3 regions of the Siminovitchia sp. FSL W7-1587 genome follow, and region 2 is predicted to be linked to each of the others. Evidence: riboswitches for the same ligand, from Rfam matches in the RefSeq annotation. Region 2 holds a riboswitch; each other region holds the start of a gene.

Region 1 (5,813 bases), 1.8 Mb from region 2:
GTCGAAGCCAAAATAAATCTATCCAGTGGGGAGATGCGATTCAGCGGAACAAGGCTTTTCCCCTCGAGCGCTGATCATCCACGGAACACCTGAATGTAAGTGAGCAAGAGACAGTAGAAGACAAATTTCAGAAAATCCGTATCTTCCACTCTTCATTCGCTTGTCATCTTTTTTTTGAAAATGAGCCATTTGGCGCACTTCCGAAACGGCTAGGCCTCCATCAACAACCAAGCAACCAATGAGTCGTAAAAACACAGATAAAAAACCTCTCCGGAAGATCAGGGGGAGGATGATTCTTCCGATAGATGACCAAGACCAAACAGGCTGTTCAGGTTCGGGTAGCGCTGGCGAACAAGGGAATTGCCGGATCAATCAAGGAAACTTGCTGCTGGATGCCATTTGCGCCCTAGAGGACACCCAGGAGATTTCCGTTTACTGAACGAAAGGGTGAAAAGCTGGAAGGAATGACCGATACAGTCCATGGGTTTATTGTTCTATTTGGCAAGTGAAAAAATGTATGAACTGGCAATGTAACATCCATGCGACTTGCCAACAGTCTTGCGAATGCAATAAAGATTTTCGATAACAGAAGGTCGGTCAAAAGCAATAAGTGAGCATGATGACGAACCGGTCGCTTCCAGCTTTCGTTAAAACCGGGTCTCCAAAGCTTTCGATCCAAATAGGTATCCAAGACCGAGAAAAGAAGAAAAGCATAAGTGTGAACCAATCCATGAACCAGAGCATCAGCTGTATTTATTTGGCATACCACTAGAAATCTATAAGCGTGGTTAGTGAGTGTGGTTTTTAAAGATGATAAAGCACCAACAGCTCTGCCCATGTTTTCTGGTACACATTGTGGAGCGGAAATGCATCTTGGGCACTATAAAGGGCTGGCCCTGGAAAAAACAGTTTATGCGCTATAACAACCCTTTTATCAAACCTCCAATCCATTCTATTATCCGGAAACGGATGTTCACCGCTTGAAGGTCGCGGTGACTTAATTGTGTCGATTGCATGATGTCTTCGGCAATTATTTTTTTGACATGGGCAATAAATTCATGGTCGTATATAAAGCAATTGATTTCCTTATTTAACAATAAGCTTCGATAGTCGAAATTGGCTGTGCCGATGTCACAAACAGCATCATCAAACAAGAGAACTTTCGCATGGAAAAATCCTTCTTTGTATTGATATACGGTGCCTCCTTTGGCCAGTATCTTCCGCAGGTAGGGAAATGATGCTTCTTTGACGATGGGATGGTCGGACATTCTTGGTACAAGAATCGTCACTTTTACATTGTTTTCCAAAGCTTTTTCAAGAGAAGCCATGACTTTTTTCGGTGGAATGAAGTAAGGGGTGCCAATGAAAATGCTGTTAGTAGCCTTTTCAATATGGCGGATGATTTCCTCTTCTGCACCAACCCCTTCTGTTGGGAAAAAGCGATGGGTAATAGGCCCTTCAGCGAGCGAAGGGAATAAAGCTTGTTCATCGAAATCTGTTACCCCCGTCGCTCGTTTCCAATCCCGCAAAAAAACGCTCTGTAAATCGGCTGTCCCCGTTCCTTCAATGCGCAAGTGATAGTCCCGCCAAGGAGAAAGAAGTGAATCAAGGTCAATGTACTCTTCTCCAATATTATAGCCCCCCACATAACCGATCTTTCCATCAATCACAGTGATTTTCCGGTGGTTGCGGCGTTGGAGGGTAAAAAAGAGAAACGGCAGGCGAGGGGTGTTGCAATAATGCACTTCGACCCCGTTCCTCCGGGCTTTTTGGATGAGTTGTTTGGACACCGTTCTTGATCCAAACCAATCGAGCAGCAGCCGGACTTTGACACCACTTTTTGCACGGTCCATCAAAATGTCGAAAAACAGCTTGCCAAACGAGTCGTTTCTTACTATGTAAAATAATACGTGAATGCTTGATCGGGCGTTATAGAGGTCATCAAAATACTGGATAAACAAGTCAGTTCCCCGGACAAGCAGTGTGATGTCGCTTTTTCTCAAGGGGGATTGCGGCGGTTTGCCTCTTTTTCGGGCAATAAAGCGGCCGATATAATAGTCGGTCATGCAAAATGAGACTAAAATGATAACAATTGCTGTAAAGCAGGCAAGCCACTTCAATGAGAACCCCCCTCCTGTCCATGAATATATGCCCGTTTAGTATTCCCATTTTGGAAAAGGAAAAAGCTGTGAAACGAAAGTTTTTCATGTATAATATCTGTATAACTCCATATGTTTAGGCAATCGGTGGCTTTTTGTTGAAAATCTGTTTCGGAACATTCAGTAAAAAGCTGAAAAGGGAAGTTGGTGCAAATCCAACGCGGTCCCGCCACTGTAAAATGGGAGCGTCCTGAGATAACCCACTGTGTTTTGGTACGGGAAGGGGCAGGAAGCGATGATCATAAGCCAGGAGACCTGCCGATTTCACCTCTACAAGTCAACCTGCGAGGATGGGGAGATGAAGCTCGGATAAATAAAGTATGATTTTATCTGGCACTGGTTGTGTCTTTCCTGAACATCTCTGCATGGAGGTGTTTTTTATTTTTAAAAAGAAATGGGGATGGATTTGGTGAAAAGAATACATATGTTATTAGCCGCGCTTTTCCTTGTGGCCGGGCTGTTGGCTGGCTGCGGAAGCAAAGATGAACCAAAGAATGAAAGCGTGGAACCTAAGACGACGGATGAAGCCAAGGAAACGGGTTTTCCGATAACGATTAAAGATGGAGTGGACAAAGAAGTCACGATTGAAAAGAAACCGGAAAGAATCGTTTCGCTGATTCCGAGCAATACGGAAATTGTGTATGCAATCGGTGCAGGCAATGAAGTGGTGGGTGTTAATGAGAACGACGATTATCCTGAGGAAGCGGCGAAAAAAGAAAAGGTTGCCGGAATGGAGTTAAATGTGGAAAAAATCATTTCTCTCGAACCGGATCTTGTTCTTGCCCATGGATCAGGAATGGACGTATGGGAAGGCGGATTAAAGCAGCTTGAGGAAAGCGGTGTGACAGTTCTTGTTGTACATAACGCGCAGAGCTTTAGTGATACGTATGAAACGATTGAGATGATTGGGAAAGCCACGGGACATGAAAAAGAAGCAGAAGAAGTCGTACAAGAAATGAAATCCAAACTGGAAGAAATCAAGGAAAAAGCAGAGAAGATTCAAGAAGAAGAGAAGAAGTCGGTTTTTGTCGAGCTCTCCCCTCCTCCCGAAATGTATGCAGCCGGGAAAAACACCTTTATGGATGAAATGCTGGCTATTATTAACGCGAAAAACGCTGTGGAAGAAGAAGGGTGGCCAAAAATGAATGAAGAGGCCATTATTGCGATGAATCCCGATGTGATCATCGTCAATTATAGTTATGTGGAAAATGCTACCGATGCAGTAATGGCACGCACTGGCTGGCAAGATATGAACGCGGTAAAGGAAGAACGGGTCATTGCGGTCAACGAAGATTTGGTGAGCCGATCCGGCCCACGTTTGGCTGAAGGAGTAGAGGAGCTTGCAAAGGCTGTTTATCCGGATGTTTTCAAAGAATAATCCTTTTTTTCCCTATATCATTGCGATCGGGCTGTTGATTGCCGTAATGCTTGTCAGTATCTCGACGGGTTCCGTAAAGGTGCCCATACTGGATGTTGCACGCATTATTGGCAGTGAAGCTTTTTACCTTCCGATCGAATTTCCCTCTGATCCCATGTATACGAATATTGTCATGAATATTCGTTTGCCCCGCGTCGTGCTTGCCGGACTGGTGGGAGCGGCTTTGGCGATTGCCGGAGCTGCTTTTCAAGGGCTGTTGCGCAATCCACTGGCGGACCCTTATACGCTCGGTGTTTCATCGGGCGCTTCAGTTGGCGCGGTCATTACACTTTTTTATCAATTGTCCCTGCCTTTGGTTGGAATGTATACACTGCCGCTATTAAGCATTGTTTGCGCATTTATTACCGTCATTTTGGTACTTTCTTTTGCGCGCAGCATTGACAGAACGATGAAAGTGGAAACGATCATATTGACGGGGATTATTTTTAGCTCTTTCCTTGGCGCCTTTATCTCGTTGATGATTGCTTTATCCGGAGAGGAGCTGCGCCAAATCATCGGCTGGCTTTTGGGAAGCGTCTCGATGAGGGGCTGGAGCTTTGTGAAAATTATTTTGCCGTTTTTACTGGTCGGCAGCCTTATTCTTTTTTGGAACGCGCGTGAACTGAATGCGATCGCTTTTGGAGAAGAACGGGCCAAACATCTTGGCGTCAACGTAGGCCCAAGAAAGGTGGCCGTCTTGGCGTCCAGCTCTGTCCTGACAGGGGCGGCTGTCGCAGTGTCGGGAACGATCGGTTTTGTGGGTCTTGTCATTCCCCATCTGGTGAGAATTGTCTGGGGGCCGGACCATAAACACTTGCTTCCGCTTTCTGTTTTGGCGGGAGCGTCTTTCCTCATCTTGGCAGATCTTGTGGCTAGAACGATCATCGATCCTGCCGAGCTTCCGATCGGAGTGATTACCGCATTGATCGGGGCCCCGGTGTTTGCCGTCATTTTAATACGAAGAAAATTAGGGAAAAGAAGCTGAAGGCTGTCCGGTTTGGGCAGCCTTCCTTTATTGTGTAAAGGAAAACCATAGGATGGGCGTGTGGTTCCGAATAGTTTATTGCGAGGGTTAAAAAAAGCTTCGCTTTTACAGGTAGAAGCAAAGAGAAAAAATAAAAAGGATAGGGCATTTTGGGGTTAGCCGGAAGAGTAGGACGGTTGGCGAACTTTCAGCAATAGAGGCTTTCATCCCTAAAGTAAACCACCCGTTTACATGAACGAATTTTGATGAATCATAATAGAATTTCTCGAATCCATAGCAGGTTCCATCTTGACTGAATGCTCATTCATTATATAATGGTAGTAACAAGATTCGGAAAAGTGCCGGTTTTAAAAATAGATGAGAAGGGGGCACCAACTGTTATGGATGGATTGCTATTGCTGAATTGGCTTGCTTTTGTATTCGTAACCGCTTACGGCGTTTACTTGTTTGTGTATGTGGTAAGAACACGGATTCAATTTATTAAACTGGGAAAAAAAGAAGAGTTTGATCGCAATGTGAAAGAAAGGCTTAAAAATATTTGGACGTATGTGTTTGGGCAGAAAAAGCTTTTAAAGGATAAAAAAAGCGGCATTATCCATGTGATGTTTTTTTATGGTTTCATTCTCGTGCAATTTGGGGCAATTGATTTTATTTGGAAAGGGCTTGCACCGGGATCCCATCTTCCGCTTGGCCCTCTTTATCCGGGATTTACTTTTTTCCAGGAGCTTGTCACGCTTGTCATTTTAGTGGCGGTGGCCTGGGCGTTTTACCGCCGTTACATTGAAAAGCTTGTGCGCTTAAAGCGGGGATTTTATGCTGGGCTCGTATTGCTTTTTATTGGCGGACTGATGGCTTCCGTCCTTCTGGGGAACGGAATGGCCCTCATCTGGGAAGGGGAAAATCTTACATGGACGGAGCCTGTTGCGTCAGGCATTGCGGCACTGTTTGGCTGGATGAGCCCGTTCGCAGCGGCGGTTGTGTTTTACGTCGCGTGGTGGGTGCATCTGCTTCTATTACTCGCTTTCTTAGTATATGTGCCTCAATCGAAGCACGCCCATTTAATTGCCGGTCCGGCTAATGTGTACCTGGAGCCGCTTGACAACGACGCGAAGTTGAAGCCGATTGATTTTGAGGATGAGTCCGCCGAGACATTCGGTGTAGGAAAAATTGATGAATTTACAGATCTTCAGCTTCTTGACTTATACGCGTGTGTGGAATGCGGCCGCTGTACAAATATGTGTCCTGCGACAGG
Region 2 (5,813 bases):
ATGTTTGATAATAGCCAAAAAATGAAAAAATAAAACGCTATGCTCATATTTTTTGTTCCTGGCGGCATCATATAATGGAAGTTTTTTTCCTAAAAAGGAGCATGGGAATGGACCGATATTTGTTGATTGTTCTAATCGGCATCATTTTTGGATGCATTGCCCGCATTGTTTTGCTGCGGACAGACTTTAGGCAATATCCAACTTATCCGCAGGGCCGGATCATTCATTTGTCAATGGGTTTTATTGCTTCTTTTATAGGGGCGGTTGCCGTTCCTGCCGTTTTAGAATCCAATTGGACTGCGGTTACTTTTTTGGGGTTGGCTGCAACTCAGTTTCGCGAAGTCCGCAAAATGGAAAGGGAGACACTTTCCAATGTTGATTCAAGTGAATTGGTCAAGCGCGGGGCGCCTTTTATCGAGGGGATGGCGCAAGCTTTTGAAAGCCGAAACTATCTCGTCATGTTTACAAGCCTCGTGACAACACTATTTGCTGTTTTCTCCATTTGGGCCGGACTTTTGAGCGGGTTGGCCATGCTGATTGTCGTCAAAAAAAATATGTCCGGGAAAGTGCTGACAGCCATCGCAACAGTTTCTCAGGGGGAGATCCGGTTTGAGGGGCCCCAGCTTTTTGTCAAGGATATACATATAAAGAATGTAGGCCTTGAAGCCAGCCGGCAGCTCATCCTCAAAAGAGGGGTTGGGGCGATTATTACACCGAAACATGAAAACAGTGTCGTCACCATTTCACACCTTGGACAAAGACAGGCGATGCTCCATCATGTTGCCAACATACTCGGCGTCTACCTCGATACAGGAGAACCCGATATCGTCCCTCTATCCAAACGAGATATGAATGATGGAAGAGTCGCCTTATTCATTATGCCGCTAGAAACAGATTTTGAACAAGTTAAAACGGTACTGGAGCATGTTCCAGTGTTGGATAGTGCGATTAGGCTGCCAAATGAAGGGGACAAAGGAAAAAACAGATAAACTGGGGTGGTTTGACGTGGATACAGAAGAAAACAAAGCAAAGATTGCCGCCATCGTTACTCAAAATCAAAACGTGATCCTTGGTGGCGGTGCTCCTGTATTCCTTGTTCATGACAAGGAAGAACTGCAGAAGATAAGCAGCAGCTTGGGAAAAATCCTTGATTCCGCAGCACATGAGATTAATGACCAGACCATTATCATTGTGGCAAGATAGCTGTATGAAAAAACGGCTTGCGAGTAGCCCCGCAAGCCGGCAAGTTCAAGCAAAAATGAGAACAAGTGTCCCAACGACGAAACAATAAATACTAAAATAAATTAAATTTCCCTTTTCCATAATGTTCATAAACCATTTTAAAGAAAAATAGGAAGCCACAATGGAAACAACAAAAGCACTTATATACGGGATAAACAATGTTGTTAAGTCAGGGTCGTTCACCATGTCGGAAATGCTTAGGATCGTTCCGCCCACACTGACCGGTATGTACAGTAAAAATGAAAAGCGCAGTGCTGTCTCAGGTCTCATGCCCATGCCCATCGCACCGACAATCGTCGCTCCTGAGCGGCTGATTCCCGGTATTAAAGCTACCACCTGTGCAAAGCCGACCACAATAGCGTCCTTGAGCGTCAGATCTCCATCCTGTTTTCTTCCTTTTAAATTTCGGATTAAAAACAACGCTACACCCGTTATGAGCAAGGTAACGGCAGTAATATGTACTCCTTTTAGCGTTTCCGAAATCATGTCATTGAACAGAACACCGATGACTCCGGCCGGAATCGTGGCGATTATTAAATAGACAATGAAGCGAAAATCATCCCTCGCCTCTTCGTTTCGATGCAATATGTAAGAAAAGCCGTTCGTCGCAAGACGAATAATATCGTTACGATATATAATTAAAACGGCAATCAAAGAACCTGCATTTACAAGCAATTCAAATGTCAACTTTTTTGTGGAAATTCCTAAAAAGTGCTGGGCAAGCACCAAATGCCCGCTGGATGAAATCGGGATTGGCTCGGTAATTCCCTGAATCAACCCCAGCACGATATATTTAATAGTTTCCATTATATTTATTTCCATCACATCTCACCATCCCCGATTTACTAGAATACCTTTTTTACGTTTGCTTTTCAATTATATTTGGCAAATAAAATGAAAAACAGTAATGTTGTTAAATTGCCATTTTACTCAAGACCATAAGCCGCTGTTTAAGGAGAGAAGTCAAACGCGGGATACTTCCAAAGCAACTTTATCCCGCATATAAGGTGCCGTAAGACTCCCACTTCAAGACTTGATGAGTTGATACAAAAGGTTTAAGTGGGAGAAAACGGCACCTAAATGCCCGATTGGTTCAACTAACATTCAGTAGGAGCCCTACTGATGGACAAAGGCAGCAAGATATTTTCTTTGACAGTTAACGTATCCAGCAAATTATATTCCTGGTAAATGAAGCCGAGGTGATGCTTGCGGAATTCGGCAAGTTGCTTTTCCTTCATGCCGACGATGTCTTTTCCATCAATTTTGATCGTCCCCTCACTCACTTTGTCAATGGAAGAAAGGGCGTTAAGCAATGTCGTTTTTCCCGAGCCTTACGCGCCCAAGATACTGACAAAATCTCCTTTTTCCACTTGAATATCTATTCCTTTTAAAACTTCCTGCCTGTTAAATTTATTTCCGTAACTTTTATAAATTTTTTGCGCTTCAAGAATACTCAATTATGTTCAATCCTTTACTTGATATATTGATCATAAAAGGATTGGATATCTTTTTCCTTCGATTCGACGAACAAATGATAAAAGCATGTGACAAACATGTCACATGCGTGTGGCGTGTCAGATTCTCAAATTCGTTAGAGGAATGTCGTTCCTGTTCCCGGCTATGATTGTTGTTACTATAATGATCACGAGCAAAAATTCGAACCCTGTCTTTTCGGCAACCGCTGGTTTTCCCCATCAATCTTAATAAACTAAAAATATTGGTAAAAGAAATTCATTTTTTCACCACCGTATCGGAATAAGTCGGAGTGTGATCCAAATGTTTTTGCGGCCGACCCATTCGTTTTTAGCATTGTTGTATACATAAAAAAACGCTATAACAAATAGCATCAGGTTACCATTGACTTACAGGCTCTTTTTCTCGGCAAGCTTGATGAATTCGATCACTTTACCATGTTCAAGCTATATGCTTCGGTTTTTCTTCATATTTCAATGGCTGTCTTGGGAAAATAGCCTTAACAACGCCGCGCTCAAGGAGAAACGCGTCTTGTGTTTTCCTCCGTTAGGAAGGGCAGATATTTCCCAAAAGCGGCCAGATGTTTAAAGGCGTGTTTGTTTGTGGTACGATTGTTTGTGTTCTCGCCGACTTTATCACATACAGTTTGTCTCCGTTTTTCATGTTTGAATGTTGCATTTCGTTTATTCAACCGGAAAACGATATTTTGCTTGTCAATTGGTTTTGGCCATGTTATATTTTAGTAGATACAATATTTAGGTGTAACAATCAAATAAAACACAATATATAGTGACACAACAAAGAAGGCGCCCAAAAGGGCTTAAAAGGGAATCCGGTGAAAAGCCGGAACTGTCCCCGCAACTGTAAATGCGTACGAACGGCAATACCACTGTTTTTTAAACGGGAAGGTGACCAAGTAGGACGATGCATAAGTCAGGAGACCTGCCTTTTTTGTCACAGTTTCAATTCTTCGGGGATTGAGAAGATGAAACGATAGTGGAAACCGTCATTTTTCGTGCGCTTTTTTCTCCTATCGTTTGATCCGCTCTCTTCCCGGAGCGGGTTTTTCTATTTTTAAAAAATGAAGAAAAGGTGAGAAAATGACAACCATTATTGCTGAAAAAGAATCTCAAAAGCAGCCATTTGATCGAAAGAGATTATCGCGTTTTATAGAAAGGGTCGCGGACTTAAACTGTCCCGCATACATCGATAAGGTTGTCCGGGTGATAGAATCTAAAAATGAATATCATAAAGATCATATAACGGGCCTTCTCATTCAAGCCGCTTTGGAAAATACGGATGAAGCCAACCCGGATTGGACATACACTGCCGCAAAAATCTACCTCGCAAACTTGTACAAACAGGCCAGTATCAACCGCTCCTATGACAAAAAACAAAAATACGGGGATTTCTATCAATTAATCAAGCAATTAACTGATTTCGGAATTTACTCGACTCGTTTACTTGAAAAATACAGTGAAAAAGAGATTCGGGAGCTGGAACAAATCATTGATCCGGAGCGTGACTTGTTATTTGATTACATAGGACTTCATACATTGGCGACGCGTTACCTGGCAACGGATCATGAAAAAAATGTTTATGAATTGCCGCAAGAACGCTGGATGATCATCGCCATGCATTTAATGCAGGATGAGGCAAAGGAAAAAAGAAAAGAGTGGATTCAGGAAAGTTATTGGGCGTTGTCGAACTTGTACATGACAGTCGCCACTCCTACTCTTGCCAATGCCGGACTTGCGCATGGCCAACTTTCGAGCTGCTTCATCGACACGGTGGAAGATTCGCTGATCGGCATTTACAACAGCAACACAGATGTTGCCAGGCTTTCCAAAGACGGCGGAGGCATCGGGGTCTATATGGGGAAAGTCAGAAGCCGTGGAAGCTCCATAAAAGGATTCAAACACGCGTCATCCGGGGTTCTTCCCTGGATTAAACAGTTGAACAATACAGCAGTTAGTGTTGATCAGCTCGGAAGGAGAAAAGGCGCTGTTGCTGTTTATCTTGATGTGTGGCATGCGGATATTCTTTCTTTTCTCGATTTAAAACTGAACAATGGCGACGACCGTCAGCGGGCGCATGATATTTTTACGGGTGTATGTATTCCCGATCTCTTTATGGAGCAAGTGGAACGACGCGGTGACTGGTATTTGTTTGACCCGCATGAAGTGAGACAAGTCATGGGCTTTTCGCTGGAAGACTTTTATGACGAAGAAAAAGGCGCGGGCACTTTCAGAGAAAAATATGAAGCATGTATTCAAAACGAGACTTTGACTAAAACGCGGGTTCCGGCAATTCAAATCATGATTAGAATCATGAAATCCCAGTTGGAAACAGGAACACCGTTCATGTTTTACAGGGATGAAGTGAATCGCATGAATCCGAACAAGCATGCGGGAATGATTTATTCAAGTAATTTATGTACCGAAATTATGCAAAACATGTCCCCCACTGTGCAATTTGATGAAACAATAGATGGAGACACGATCATTACTTATAAAAAACCTGGTGATTTTGTCGTTTGCAATCTTTCATCCATTAATTTGGCCAAAGCGGTTCAAAAAATAGATGGCCCGCACGATGTACTGGAACGATTGATCCCCATCCAAATCCGAATGTTGGATAATGTCATTGATTTAAACACCATTGACGTTAAACAGGCTGTCATCACCAATCAAAAATATCGGGCTATCGGACTGGGAACATTTGGCTGGCATCATTTATTGGCCTTAAACGGCATTGAGTGGGAATCAAAAACGGCCGTGGAGCTTGCAGACCAATTATATGAAAAAATCGCCTTGCTGGCCATTCGCGCGAGTGTCGAGCTGGCAAAAGAAAAAGGGCCCTACCCTCTGTTCCAAGGCAGTGATTGGGAAACAGGAACTTATTTTCAGAAACGGGGCTATCTGGCCGGTGACAGATCAGACGAGTGGAAAGAGGTCATGGAAGCAGTTCAAACCGCCGGGATAAGAAACGGGTATTTAATGGCAGTTGCACCCAACTCCAGCACATCCGTTATTGCAGGCTCAACAGCCAGCATCGATCCCATTTTCAAGCCTTTTTACTTTGAAGAAAAAAAGGAT
Region 3 (5,813 bases), 1.6 Mb from region 2:
AAGATGTTAACGCCAACACCATACGGAAACTTTGCGGTCATCAACAAACAGCGGAATCCCGGAGGTCCTTTTGGTGTTATGTGGATCGGGTTATCAAAGCCCCATTACGGAATTCATGGGACAAATAACCCTTCTTCCATTGGCAAAAACGTTTCACATGGCTGTATTAGAATGCATAATCGTGATGTGCTGGATCTTGCCCGCCGAATTCCGATTGGGACGCGGGTTGTGATTCATAGGTAGGGGCCGGATTTTTTTTTGCCGCAGGATATTTTCTTTTTGCAAGGAGTGGGCTATTCTTAAAAAGAGACTACTCGAAATGCCGTTTTAAAAGTAAGATGCGGTATTTAGGAGTCATTTACAATAAAATTGTCTGTTTCAAAAAAGTTGCGAAGCTTTGTCCCTTTGGATAGGGCTGTTTTTATACCTAAAAAAGAGGAGCAGGATAATGAATATAAGAAACGTGAAATCTTCAGATTACAAGATCATTATTTCTGTGTTAAATGAGTGGTGGAATGGTCGTACGATGACGGATATGCTGCCCAAACTATTCTTTGATCATTTTCAAGACACTAGTTATATCATTGAAGAAAAGGGGGAAATAATCGGGTTTCTGATTGGATTATTATCGCAATCACGCAAGAAAGAAGCCTATATCCATTTTGTTGGCATACATCCCCATTACCGCCAACACGGTATCGGGCGCAAACTTTATCAAACCTTCTTTGATCATGTAAAGAAAAAAGCGGTTAAAACAGTTCGCTGTGTCACATCTCCAGTGAATCAAAGCTCTATCGCTTACCATACGAAAATGGGTTTTGTCATTGAAAAAGGAGATAAACAGGTGGATGGCATTGATGTACATAGTGATTATGATGGTGTTGAACAAGATAGAGTGTTGTTTGTTAAGGCGCTATAACTATCATTACATTTCAGTATGATACGAAAAATGAAAACGAATCACCGTATAGAAAGAGGGTACTTATGCTGTATTTATATTTTATAAGACATGCGCAGACAGAATGGAATGTTGCGGGAAAAGTTCAAGGCCGGAGGGATTCCGGTTTAACTGAAAAAGGAGTGGAAGATGCGCGACTGCTTGGAGAAAAGTTCAAAGAGATAGATTGGCAAGCGGTTTACACGAGTCCGAGCAAGCGTGCCGTGAGGACGCTGGAGTTGATTCATGGAGAAAGCTTTTCTTCCTATACCGTTGATGGGCGACTGATGGAGATGGATCTTGGAGATCTGGAAGGAAAGACAATGGAAGAAATTAAGGAGCTTTATCCTGAGCAATATCATCATTACTGGCATCAACCAAGTAAATATGTTCATACGTCTGGGGAAAACTTTTACGAAGTAAAAGATAGAGTCGAGGCGTTAGTCAAAGAATTGCTATCCACCTATGAATCTGGCCATGTTTGTATCATTACCCATGGTGTTGTCGTGAAAATGGTGCAGCTTATTTTCCGCCAGCTTGACATGGACCAGCTTTGGAAAACTCCTTATATCGAAGGAACGAGTGTAACGGCTTTAAAAAGAGCCGGCAGCCAAATTGAAATTCTCTCGGAAGGGGATTTGAGCCATCTTTCATTGAAAAATCCAACTGTACAATAAGAGACGATCATGTATACTAAAGTCAAGTTGACAATTTCATATGGAAAGAATGGGGTGTCTTATGAAAAGACTTAATAGGGAAGTTGGTGAAAATCCAACGCGGTCCCGCCACTGTGAATGGGAGTGAGCTGAGTATCCACTGTGTTTCATTGCATGGGAAGGAACAGCGATCACGATGACCATAAGCCAGGAGACCTGCCTGATTCTTCACGCCATGAACCTACGAGGATAGGGAGGTGTACTGGTGGAATCGCCATCTAATATTGGATGGCTGTTCCAAACTGCACACATCTCTTGCGAAGAGATGTTTTTTTATTGAGAAAAAAAACAATTTACAGGGGGAGAAACATTGAAAAAATTCCACATTTTATTACTATCCATTTTCATGCTGTTCAGCCTGTTGACCGGTTGTAATCAGGCTGCTGAAAAAAGTGGAAAAACAGATCAACCATCCGAACAACAAACGAAACAATCGGAACAGGCGGCTTTTCCAGTCACATTAACGGACGGTAACGGAGAAGAGATAACGATTGAAAAGGAACCCGAAAGAATTGTATCCGCCCTCCCAAGCAACACTGAAATTGCGTTTGCCCTTGGATTGGGTGATAAAATTGTCGGCGTATCCGACCATGACAATTATCCAGAAGAAGCGGCCCAGAAGGAAAAAATCGGCGGCCTTGAGTTGAATATAGAAAAAATCCTCTCCTTAGACCCCCAGCTTGTGCTGGTTGACCCTTCCAATGATCAAAAAGCTGTAGAGCAATTAAAAGCGGCAGACATTCCGGTGCTTGTTGTCAACAGCTCGGAAAGTTTGGATGATGTGTATAAGTCGATTGAGTTAATCGGAAAAGCGACAAATACAGTGGATGAAGCGGAAAAGGTCATAGAGGATATGCGGAAAAAAATCGCCGATGTTGAAGCTAAGGTCAAGGGGATAAAAGAAGAAGACAAGAAAAAGGTTTTTATGGAAATATCTCCCGAACCGGAAATCTATACAGCAGGTAACAATACGTTTATGGATACACTCCTCACGATTATTCATGCAGAAAACGCCTCTAAAGAAATTGACGGCTGGCAGAAGGTAAATGATGAAGCTGTTATCAAGATGAATCCGGATGTCATCATTACTACATATAGCAACTATGTGGATAATCCGGTGGAACAAGTGTTAAAGCGTGAAGGCTGGACTGATATTACGGCCATTAAGGAAAAACAGGTTTTTGATGTGCACTCCGATCTCATCAATCGTCCCGGTCCCCGTCTGGCGGAAGGGGTTGAAGAACTGGCAAAAGCAGTGTATCCCGATGCATTTCAATAATTGGCGGATAGGGCGGGGATTCTCGCCGAACGCCATTTTTTAGAAGGAAACATCCTTACGAGGCACGATTCATTACCATATTAAGCATGAAAGAAGAGATTCCCATGATTGAAGTTATTCAAGCTTCGGGTGGCTATCGGCGTAAGCCTGTCGTTCAAGATATATCTTTTCAAGTACAAAAAGGGGAGTTTTTCGGCATCATCGGTCCAAACGGGAGCGGAAAAACAACGCTTTTAAAGATGATGAGCAATACGATGCCGCTTCAGTCGGGTGAAATGAGGCTGGCCGGCCGTCCCATCTCATCTTTTTCCTCGAAAGAATTTGCCCGGTTAACGGCTGTCCTCCCGCAAATGTCATCTTTGGCTTTTAATTACACAGTGAAAGAAACCGTTTCTTTAGGGAGGTATGCCCATCAAAAAAGCTTGTTTCATTCTTTTGATGAGGCAGATGAAAAGATCATTCACGAAGTGATGGAGCAGACAGGCATTCTCCAATATGCCGAAAGTCCGTTGGAAGAGCTCTCGGGCGGGGAAAGACAGCGCGTCTTTTTGGCACAGGCGTTGGCACAAAAGCCGAAAATTCTTCTTTTAGATGAGCCGACGAATCACTTGGATTTGGCCTACCAAAAAGAACTGCTCGATCTATTAAAAAAGTGGACAAAAGAAGAGAATCTCACAGTCGTTTCCGTGTTTCACGATTTGAACTTGGCTGGTCTGTACTGTGACCGCTTGCTGCTTTTGCATGAAGGAAAAAAGCAAATATGCGATGCGCCTGCTGAGGTGTTAAAAGAAGAAAGAATTCAGTGTATTTATAAAGCGGACATTGAAAAATATCCGCACCCAAAAGTGCCGAAACCACAAATGATGCTCGTTCCGCATCAATGGCCAAGTGGGCATAATCCGTTATTGCTGAAAGAAAGCATGCTGAAAGTATCGAATGAGACCATTACATTTGAATCACCGGTCCCGCTGCGGACGATGTCATCGGGGGTTACCGGATCAGGCGTGGGCTGGCACCGCTCTTTTGTCAACCGGCATGTGGACAAAAACTATCAATGCGACAATTTTAAGGAAGAGATGATCCTTTATTTAAAAGATCATGGATATGACCCGAATGAAACAGTCGGGATGATGACGGCGGTGAATCTGCACGATGTTTCCCACCAGGTGTTTGAGGAAGCTGGTTTGTCTGTGCTTGTTGTCGTGACCGCGGGTGCCGGGAATGCCGTCGATGCATCATTGGGTGAAAGACACCGGGTTCTCGTGTCCCCCGGAACCATTAACACATGGGTATTCGTAAACGGTAAGTTAACGGAGGAAGCTTTTATACAAAGCATTATGACGGCAACTGAAGCAAAGGTAAAAGCGCTGCACGAATGTCAAGTCGTCGATTCTTCGACAGGCACCCTTGCGACTGGAACATCGACAGATAGTATATTAATTGCGGCAACGCAGGAAGGGCCGTTTCTTCCTTTTGGCGGTTCGATCACGCTACTTGGCCGGCTGGTCGGCAAAGGTGTCTTTCTATGTACAAAAGAAGCGTTGCATAATCATTTACAAAGGAACGGCCTTCGTTGACCGCCCATTTAACAGCCATTGCCCTCGCGTTTTTGCTTGATTTGGCCATTGGGGACCCGCCCGATTGGCCTCATCCTGTTAAATGGATAGGGAAAATGATTTCTTTCTTAGACCGCCGCTGGAATCGGGGATCGCATCGGAAGTTAAAAGGAACAGCCATGGTCTTGGCTGTTATCGGCATGGTCTATATTACGGGATTTTTTCTTGTCTCGCTTTGTTATCACATCCATCCTGTTGCGGGAATCCTCGTTGAAGCAGTCATCATATCAACAACGATTGCTCAAAAAAGCTTGGGTGAAGCCGCTCGTGAAGTATACGAGCCTTTACGGGACGGAGACCTCCCGGAAGCCCGGAAAAAACTGTCTTATATTGTAGGCCGCGATACACTGGGGCTTCCGGAGGCAGAAATCGTCAGGGGGACGGTCGAGACGGTTGCTGAAAATACGAGTGATGGAATTACGGCGCCGCTTTTTTGGGGGCTTATCGGGGGAGCGCCGCTTGCCCTCGTTTATCGGGCGGTCAATACATGTGATTCCATGGTCGGCTATCAAAACGAGCGTTATCGGGAATATGGTTGGGCTTCCGCCAAATTGGACGATCTGTTCAATTGGATTCCGGCGAGGCTTACGGCTATCATGATGATGTGTGTCATGAAGCCGGTAAAAACAACGTATCGCCACGCATGGTCCGTATTACTCCGGGATGCCAAAAAACACCCGAGTCCAAACAGTGGCTGGGGAGAAGCGGCTGTCGCTGCTCTGCTCGGTATTCGCTTGGGCGGAGTGAATGTGTATCAGGGAAAAAAATCATACCGGATGGAAATGGGGGAGGGTCTGGAAAACTTGAACATCGACCATATTATGCAGACGGTTACGATCATGAAAAGGACTTCCCTGGTGTTCCTGCTGCTGATGATGATAGGGGGAGTCGCATGTGAACTGGCCTTTACATGGATCTAATCCAAAGTATCTATACGAATCACTGGATGTATTAAAACCCGGGCATGTGCTTGATTTTAGTGTGAATCTCAATCCATTTGGACCACCCCCTGCCATAAAGGAACATTGGGGGAGCTGGCTGGATCATATCGTCGATTATCCTGATCCGAAAGGTGAAAGGCTTGTTGAATTGATTGCCGCAAAGGAGCGGCTGTCGAATGACGCGGTTCTTTTGGGGAACGGCGGAGCGGAGCTTTTCACATTATTGGGGCAACTGTTGGCGAAACAAAAGATTATCATCGTTCAGCCAACGTTTACGGAATATGAAAAAATATGCCGGGCGAATGGCTGCATCGTTTCTTTTTT

Evidence for each region. A riboswitch is a leader RNA that binds a small molecule or an ion and turns the genes downstream of it on or off. The one in region 2 is predicted to bind cobalamin.
Region 1: linked by a shared signal. The riboswitch ahead of NST31_RS12885 (ABC transporter substrate-binding protein) and the one ahead of NST31_RS00185 (ribonucleoside-diphosphate reductase subunit alpha) in region 2 are both predicted to bind cobalamin.
Region 3: linked by a shared signal. The riboswitch ahead of NST31_RS07690 (ABC transporter substrate-binding protein) and the one ahead of NST31_RS00185 (ribonucleoside-diphosphate reductase subunit alpha) in region 2 are both predicted to bind cobalamin.

Annotation. Positions count from the first base shown of each region.
Region 1 covers NZ_CP150169.1:2,746,965-2,752,777, forward strand. Annotated here, with positions in the region: gene NST31_RS12875 (hypothetical protein) at 290-439, shown strand; gene cls (cardiolipin synthase) at 918-2,120, opposite strand; cobalamin riboswitch at 2,229-2,437, shown strand; gene NST31_RS12885 (ABC transporter substrate-binding protein) at 2,569-3,537, shown strand; gene NST31_RS12890 (iron chelate uptake ABC transporter family permease subunit) at 3,500-4,561, shown strand; gene NST31_RS12895 (4Fe-4S dicluster domain-containing protein) at 4,942-5,813, shown strand, end outside.
Region 2 covers NZ_CP150169.1:32,782-38,594, reverse strand. Annotated here, with positions in the region: gene NST31_RS00205 (YIEGIA family protein) at 108-989, shown strand; gene NST31_RS00200 (hypothetical protein) at 1,006-1,203, shown strand; gene NST31_RS00195 (undecaprenyl-diphosphate phosphatase) at 1,249-2,064, opposite strand; partial or broken gene NST31_RS00190 (ATP-binding cassette domain-containing protein) at 2,361-2,699, opposite strand; cobalamin riboswitch at 3,503-3,680, shown strand; gene NST31_RS00185 (ribonucleoside-diphosphate reductase subunit alpha) at 3,816-5,813, shown strand, end outside.
Region 3 covers NZ_CP150169.1:1,638,252-1,644,064, reverse strand. Annotated here, with positions in the region: gene NST31_RS07705 (L,D-transpeptidase) at 1-243, shown strand, start outside; gene NST31_RS07700 (GNAT family N-acetyltransferase) at 449-919, shown strand; gene NST31_RS07695 (histidine phosphatase family protein) at 985-1,614, shown strand; cobalamin riboswitch at 1,650-1,832, shown strand; gene NST31_RS07690 (ABC transporter substrate-binding protein) at 1,964-2,932, shown strand; gene NST31_RS07685 (adenosylcobinamide amidohydrolase) at 3,037-4,509, shown strand; gene cbiB (adenosylcobinamide-phosphate synthase CbiB) at 4,506-5,468, shown strand; gene cobD (threonine-phosphate decarboxylase CobD) at 5,443-5,813, shown strand, end outside.